DNA from 2 places in the Kitasatospora sp. NPDC048540 genome. Region 2 is predicted to be linked to the other one. Evidence: riboswitches for the same ligand, from Rfam matches in the RefSeq annotation. Region 2 holds a riboswitch; the other holds the start of a gene.
What was found. Region 2 has a riboswitch for magnesium ahead of AB0D08_RS29405 (magnesium and cobalt transport protein CorA). Riboswitches for the same ligand answer to the same signal wherever they lie in the genome.
Positions count from the first base shown of each region.

Region 1: another riboswitch for magnesium. It lies ahead of AB0D08_RS20780 (CBS domain-containing protein); the one in region 2 lies ahead of AB0D08_RS29405 (magnesium and cobalt transport protein CorA).

Region 1 is NZ_JBEZIR010000051.1:7,265-10,663, reverse strand. It holds gene AB0D08_RS20790 (helix-turn-helix domain-containing protein) at 1-39, opposite strand, end outside; gene AB0D08_RS20785 (SDR family oxidoreductase) at 133-885, shown strand; M-box (ykoK) riboswitch at 1,114-1,288, shown strand; gene AB0D08_RS20780 (CBS domain-containing protein) at 1,601-2,968, shown strand; gene AB0D08_RS20775 (divalent metal cation transporter) at 2,965-3,399, shown strand, end outside.
Region 2 is NZ_JBEZIR010000096.1:934-4,332, forward strand. It holds gene AB0D08_RS29400 (hypothetical protein) at 1-663, shown strand, start outside; M-box (ykoK) riboswitch at 789-963, shown strand; gene AB0D08_RS29405 (magnesium and cobalt transport protein CorA) at 1,332-2,498, shown strand; gene AB0D08_RS29410 (magnesium and cobalt transport protein CorA) at 2,529-3,399, opposite strand, start outside.

The sequences.
Region 1 (3,399 bases), on a different contig from region 2:
CAGGAGCCGGGCGGCCGTCGCGACCTGCTGGGTTTCCATCACAGCACGAGCTTACAAAAAAGTAGGTACTTCCTAATAGTAATTCGCGTTCCTACGGTGACTTCCGCAAGCATCAACGTTCGAGGAGCCACTGTGAGCAGCAACAACACCGCCCGTACGGCGATCGTCACGGGCGCGTCGAAGGGCATCGGCGCGGGCATCGCCAAGGCCCTCGCCGGGACCGGCGCGGCCGTCGTGGTGAACTACCGGGAGGACGCCGAGGGCGCCGAGCGGGTCGTCGCGGGTATCACCGCCGCCGGCGGCCGGGCGATCGCGGTCCGGGCGGACGTGGCCCGCGGCGGCGACGTGCGCCGTCTGTTCGATCGGGCGCGCGAGGAGTACGGACCGGTCGACGTACTGGTGAACAACGCGGCCGTCGCCACCTTCGCACCGCTGTCGGACATCACCGAGAAGGAGTTCCAGCGCGAGATGACCACGAACCTGCTGGGGACGATCCTCACCACGCAGGCCCTGGCCGGGCAGGACGACATCGGCACCGCGTCGATCGTCAACGTCTCGACGGCCGGCACGCTCACCCACCCCCTGTACTCCTCGCTCTACGTCGCCTCCAAGAGCGCCGTCAACGCGTTCACCATCGTGGCGGCCAAGGAGCTCGGTCCGCGCGGCATCCGGGTCAACGCGATCATGCCCGGACCGTCGGACACCGAGGGCACCAGGGCCATGGGATTCCCCGGCTCGGCCCAGGAGGTACAGGCCGTCGCCGACACCCCGCTGGGCCGCACGGGCACCCCTGACGACTACGGCCCGCTGGTGGCCTTCCTGGCCTCCGACGACGCGCGCTGGATCACCGGGGACGTCATCCTCGCGTCCGGCGGCCTGCGCTGACGTCCCGTCCGTTCGGGCCACGGGACTCCACCGCGCACCTGCTGCCGGCGGGGCCCGTGGCCTGATCGGCGAACGCCGGCAGGAGCTGCGTGCGGCAGATGCGGATCGCGCCGGCAATCAGGCGCGCTGCAGGCGCGCGGCCGCCTCCCGCCGGGCAGGGACCGGTCAAGGTCAGGTCAAGGATTGGGTTGCCGGGGCGACCGGGGCCTATGCTGATGCCGGTTTGAACAGACACCTCGTTCGGTGAGGCGTCTTCACGGACACAGGCCACTGATCCCACCCGTCGAGAGACGCTCCGGATCAGGACAGGTCTCCCCGACCTAAGGGGTGACCCCAAGTGGCTTCCCCGATCGGCCGGGGACACGCCGTGGAGTGCCAAAGCTCTGACGAGTTGGGGTGTGCCGGGTCGTTCCCGGCTCTCACCTTGCCGCGCCGCCATGACATCGAGTCGTGGCCGGGACCGGAAGGAGGCGTGATGGACAGTAGTCCGGGCCATAGTCGGCCCTTCACCGTGTTGTCCTCGCCGTCCTTCAGCGACCCGCGGCAACCGCTCCTCCTCTGATCGCCGCGCACCCGGCGCTCTCCCCCACCGGCCCGTCCGGCGGGGGTGCGCCGCCGTGCTCCCGGGCACTCCACAGCCTGCGGCCGGAGGATGCAGTGGGCTGTCCCGGGCTGCCCGATGCCCCGTTCCGACCGGGGCGAGGGGGTGTTCCTCGTGGCTGCCACCACTCTGCTCATGTCCACCACGGCCCGGCTTCGCGACCGGCGGGCCGAGAGTTCGCGCCGCACCACCGCGACCCGCGCCGTCCGTGCCTCCCTGGTGTCCCTCGCCGGACTGATCGGCGGCCCGGTCACCAACCAGTCCGGCGAGGAGGTGGGCCGCGTCGTCGACGTCGTCGCCCGCCTCTACGGACCCGAGCCCTATCCGCCGGTCACCGGTCTGATCATCCGCATCGGACGCCGCCGGGCCTTCCTCGCCGCGAGCGCGATCGACACCGTCGGCGCCGGGCAGGTACGGCTGCGCACCGCCCGCGTCGACCTGCGCGACTACGCGCGGCGCCCCGGCGAGGTCCTGCTCGCCCGGGACGTGATGGACCACCAGCTCGTCGACGTCGACGGCATCCAGGTCACCCGCGCGGCCGACCTCTACCTGACGCCGCTGGCCGGGCGCACCGTCCTGGTCGGCGTGGACGTCTCGCTGCCGACCCTGCTGCGCCGCCTCGGCCCGCGCCGCTGGCAGGTCCGGCCCACCCCGGAACGCGTCCTGGACTGGCAGTCGGTGGCCCCGTTCGGCGAGCAGGCCACCCACGGGCCGGCCGAGGTGCAACTGCGCGCCTCCCGCTCCGCCCTGCACCGGCTGCGCCCGGCCGACCTCGCCGACATCCTCGAGGACCTCGGCCGCCACGAACGCCAGCAGTTGCTCGGCTGGCTGGAACCCGAGCAGGCCGCGGACGCCCTGGAGGAGATGGAGCCGGCCGAGCTGGAGAACCTGCTCCGCGAGGCGGCGCCCGAGCACGCCGCCCGGCTGGTCGACGAGATGGAACCGGACGAGGCCGCCGACGCCCTGCGCGACCTCGACCCGGGTGAGCGCGAAGCCCTGCTGACCCGCATGCCCGCCGATGAGGCGGCCGGACTACGCACCCTGCTCACCCACCGGGAGGGCACCGCCGGTGGCGCGATGACCACCGTCCTGGTGACCGCCCGCCCCGACCGGACGATCGCCCAGGTGCGGGCGGAACTGGCCGCGCAGGCCGAGCACCGCACCGAGATCGACGCGGTCGCGGTCCTGGACGAGCACGGCCGGCTGGTCGGCGACATCCCGCTGTTCGACCTAGCGGTGGCCGAGGACACCGCACTGGTCGGCGACCTGGCGGAGTGGCTGGCGCAGTTCGCGCCGCCGGTCACCGTACGCCCGGACACACGCCTGGCCGAGGCCGCCGACCACCTGGTCGCCGCCCGCGCCAGCTCCCTCCTCGTGGTCGACGACGCCGGCCGCCCGCTCGGCCGGATCCTCGCCGACGACATCCTCGACGCCCTGCTGCCCGAGCGCGGCCGCCTGCACTTCCGGAGGCTCCTCAAGTGACCCGCGACCTCACCACCCCGACCGTGCCCGCCACGGCGGCCACCTCCCCCGCCACCGCGCTCCCGGCTCCCTCCGCACCTGCCGCACCTGCCGCGCCTGCCGGCCGCCGTCGGGGATGGCGCCGCATCGCGGCCGTCGCCATGGTCGCCGGACCGGGTCTGGTGGCGGCGAACGCCGGGAACGACGCCGCCGGCATCGCCACCTACGCCAGTGCGGGCTCCCAGTTCACCTACGGCACGCTGTTCTTCATGGTGCTGGTCACCGTCGCGCTGGTGATGGTGCAGGAGATGGCGGTCCGGCTCGGCGCCCACACCGGCAAGGGCCTCGGCGCGCTGATCCGCGAGCAGTTCAGCCTCCGTCTGACCGCGCTCGCGGTCTTCTGCCTGCTGCTGGCCAACACCGGGCTGGTCGTCAGCGAGTTCGCCGGCATC
Region 2 (3,399 bases):
GAGACCCCCGACGTCATCGAGTACATGACGATGATGATCGGCGTGGTCTACGCGATCGTCCTGGGGCTCGCCATCGCGGGCGTGTGGGAGGCCCGCAGCGCGGCCCAGGACGACATCCTGCGGGAGGCACAGTCCCTGCACGAGGTGAGCGAACGCGCCCAGGTCTACCCCGCGGACTTCCGCGACCAGCTGCGGTCCGACGTCGACGCGTACGTGTCCTTCGTCGTCGACACCGAGTGGACGCACATGGAGGAGCAGGGCGAGATCTCACCGCGCGGCACCGAGCTGCTGGCCAAGCTGCGCGCGGACGCCGCCGGCCGGACCCCGCAGAACGACCTGGAGGCCCAGACCTACCAGCCGATCCTGGACCGGATCGCGATCGCCGACGAGACCCGCAACTCCCGCGGCCAGAGCACCGGCCCGACCATGCCGGGGGTGGTGTGGTTCGGCCTGATCGTCGGTGCGCTGGTCACCGTCGGCATGATCTTCACGCTGCAGATCCGCCGCTCCGGCCGCGAGCTGTTCCTGGCGGGCGTGTTCAGTGCGCTGATCGGGTTCCTGCTCTTCCTGATCTGGGACTTCGACGACCCGTTCGGCCGTGGCATCTCGGTGACCACCCAGCCGTTCCTGGACCTGTTCCCGCAGCTCGGCGGGTCGAGCTGACCGCCCTGTGACGGCCGCCCCGGTGGGCGAAACGGATCTGCACCAACGCCCCTCGCCGCACCGCGGCGGGGGGCGCCGGTGGTCGGGGGCCCCACGCGCCGGGGCTAGACTGGTGCGCAGTTGTGCAGGCACCTCGTTCGGTGAGGCGTCGCCACGGACACAGGCCACTGACCCCACGACGTCGAGAGACGCCCAGGTTCAGGACAGGTCTCCCCGGCCTAAGGGGTGACCCCAAGTGGCTGCACCCCAGGGGTGCTACGCCGTGGCGTGCCAAAGCTCTGACGAGTTCAGGGGTGCCATCCGGTCGGCGGGCGTATCCGTGCTGCCCGGGGGAATCTCCTGTGTGCGCGATCCGGTGCCCCCGCGGGCGCCCCGGCGGCGAGGAGGTGAGAGCGGTGGAGTGCAGTAGTCCGGGCCGAAGTCGGCCCCACCCCGGGATGACCCCGTTCACGTCCTGCGTCCCGTGCCCCGTCCGCCGCACGTCCCCCGCCCCCGGCTCCCTCCGGGACTGACCGCCGCCGCGGTCCGCCCTCGGGTGCGCCGCCGTGCGGGCGTGCCCGGCCACGGCCGGGGCGGCCCCTCTCCGCCTTCCTGCCCGTGGCCCGCCGCCCTCGCGCGGCAGCGCGCCGTCGGTCCGCGGCGGACCACGATCCGTGGAGGTTCCTGCCATGTCCGACTGGCGTGTGCGCGCGGTGCGCGCGAGCAAGCGTCCGTTCAGCCGTCCCGCCGCCACGCCCCGCCCGGAAGTGGTGCTCGCCCCCGAACACTCGATGGACCCGAGGCCCGAGCAGCGGGGCGCCGCGACCACCCTGGAGCGGTCCGTGGTGGACGCCGCGGTCTACCGCGACGGGCACCGGGTCGAGGCGCCCAGCAGCCTGGCCGAGATCTACCAGCAGATCCCCGGCAAGCCCGGCACGATGGCCTGGATCGGCCTGCTGCGCCCGGCCGAGGCCCAGCTCACCGAGGCCGCCGAGCGCTTCGGCCTGCACGAACTGGCCGTCGAGGACGCCATCGTCGCCCACCAGCGGCCCAAGCTGGAGCGGTACGGCGACACCCTCTTCGTGGTGCTGCGGGCCGCCCGCTACCTGGACGACGACGAGGCGGTCGACTTCGGCGAGATCCACCTGTTCGTCGGCCCTGACTTCGTGGTCACCGTCCGGCACTCGCAGTCCCCCGACCTGTCCGCGGTCCGCCGCCGGCTGGAGGGCGACCCCGAGCTGCTCGCGCTCGGCCCCGAGGCCGTGCTGTACGCGGTACTGGACGCGGTGGTCGACGGCTACGCGCCGGTGATCGCCGGGCTGCAGCACGACATCGACGAGATCGAGACGGAGGTGTTCGGCGGCGACCCCGGCGTCTCCCGCCGGATCTACGAGCTCTCCCGCGAGGTGATCGAGTTCCAGCGGGCCACCCGCCCGCTGCTGGACATCATGGGCAGCCTGGAGGCCGGCTTCGAGAAGTACGGCACCGACGAGGAGCTGCGGCGCTACCTGCGCGACGTCGCCGACCACGCGACCACCGCGGCCGAGCGGGTCGACGGCTTCCGGCAGATGCTGCAGAACATCCTCACGGTCAACGCCACCCTGGTCTCGCAGGCCCAGAACGAGGAGATGAAGCAGCTCGCCGAGGCCGGGCACGCCCAGAACAACGAGATCAAGAAGATCTCCTCCTGGGCCGCCATCCTGTTCGCCCCGACCCTGATCGGCACCGTCTACGGGATGAACTTCACCGAGATGCCGGAGCTGAAGTGGGCGTTCGGCTACCCGTTCGCGATCGGCCTGATGGCGCTGGTCTGCGGCAGCCTGTACCTGGTCTTCAAGCGCCGCGACTGGCTGTAGCGGGCGGCGGCGCGGCCGGGCGGGCGCCGGTCAGAGCCAGTCGTTGCGGCGGAACGCCCGGAAGGCGACCACGCAGACGGTCACGATCAGCGCCAGCACCGCCGGGTAGCCGTACGTCCACCGCAGCTCCGGCATGTGGTCGAAGTTCATGCCGTAGATGCCCACCACCATGGTCGGCACCGCGACCAGGGCTGCCCCGGCGCTGATCTTGCGCATGTCGGTGTTCTGCTGCAGCGACAGCCGGGCCACACTGGCGTCCAGGACGGAGGAGACCAGCTCGTCGAAGGCGGCGATCCGCTCCTTGGCCTGGGCGTGGTGGTCGGCGACGTCCCGCAGGTAGGCGGTGAGGCCGGCCGGCAGGCCCGGCAGTGAGCCGTCGGTCAGCCGCTTCAGCGGCCCGCCCAGCGGCACCACGGCGCGTTTGAACTCCATCAGCTCGCGCTTGAGCTGGTAGATCCGGCCGGCGTCGTCGGTGCGTTCGGGCGAGAAGACGGCGGTCTCCAGCTCCTCCACGTCCCGTTCGAAGGCGTCGGCGACCTCCAGGTACCGGTCGACCACGTGGTCGGCGACCGCGTGCAGGACGGCCACCGGTCCGAGCGCCAGCAGCTCCGGCGCGGACTGCAGCTCCCGCCGCACCCCGGCCAGTCCCGGCGCGCTGCCGTGCCGCACCACGATGGCGAAGCCGGGCCCGGCGAACACCATGATCTCGCCGGTGTCGACGATCTCGGCGGTGGCGGTCACCCGGTCGTGGTCGACGTAGACGATCGTCTTGAGCACCAGGAACAGCGTGTCCCCGTAGCGTTCCAGCTTGGGCCGCTGGTGGGCGCGGACGGCGTCCTCGACGGCCAGCGGGTGCAGCGCGAACGCGCCCGCCATCTCGGCGAACTGCTCGGCGGTCGGC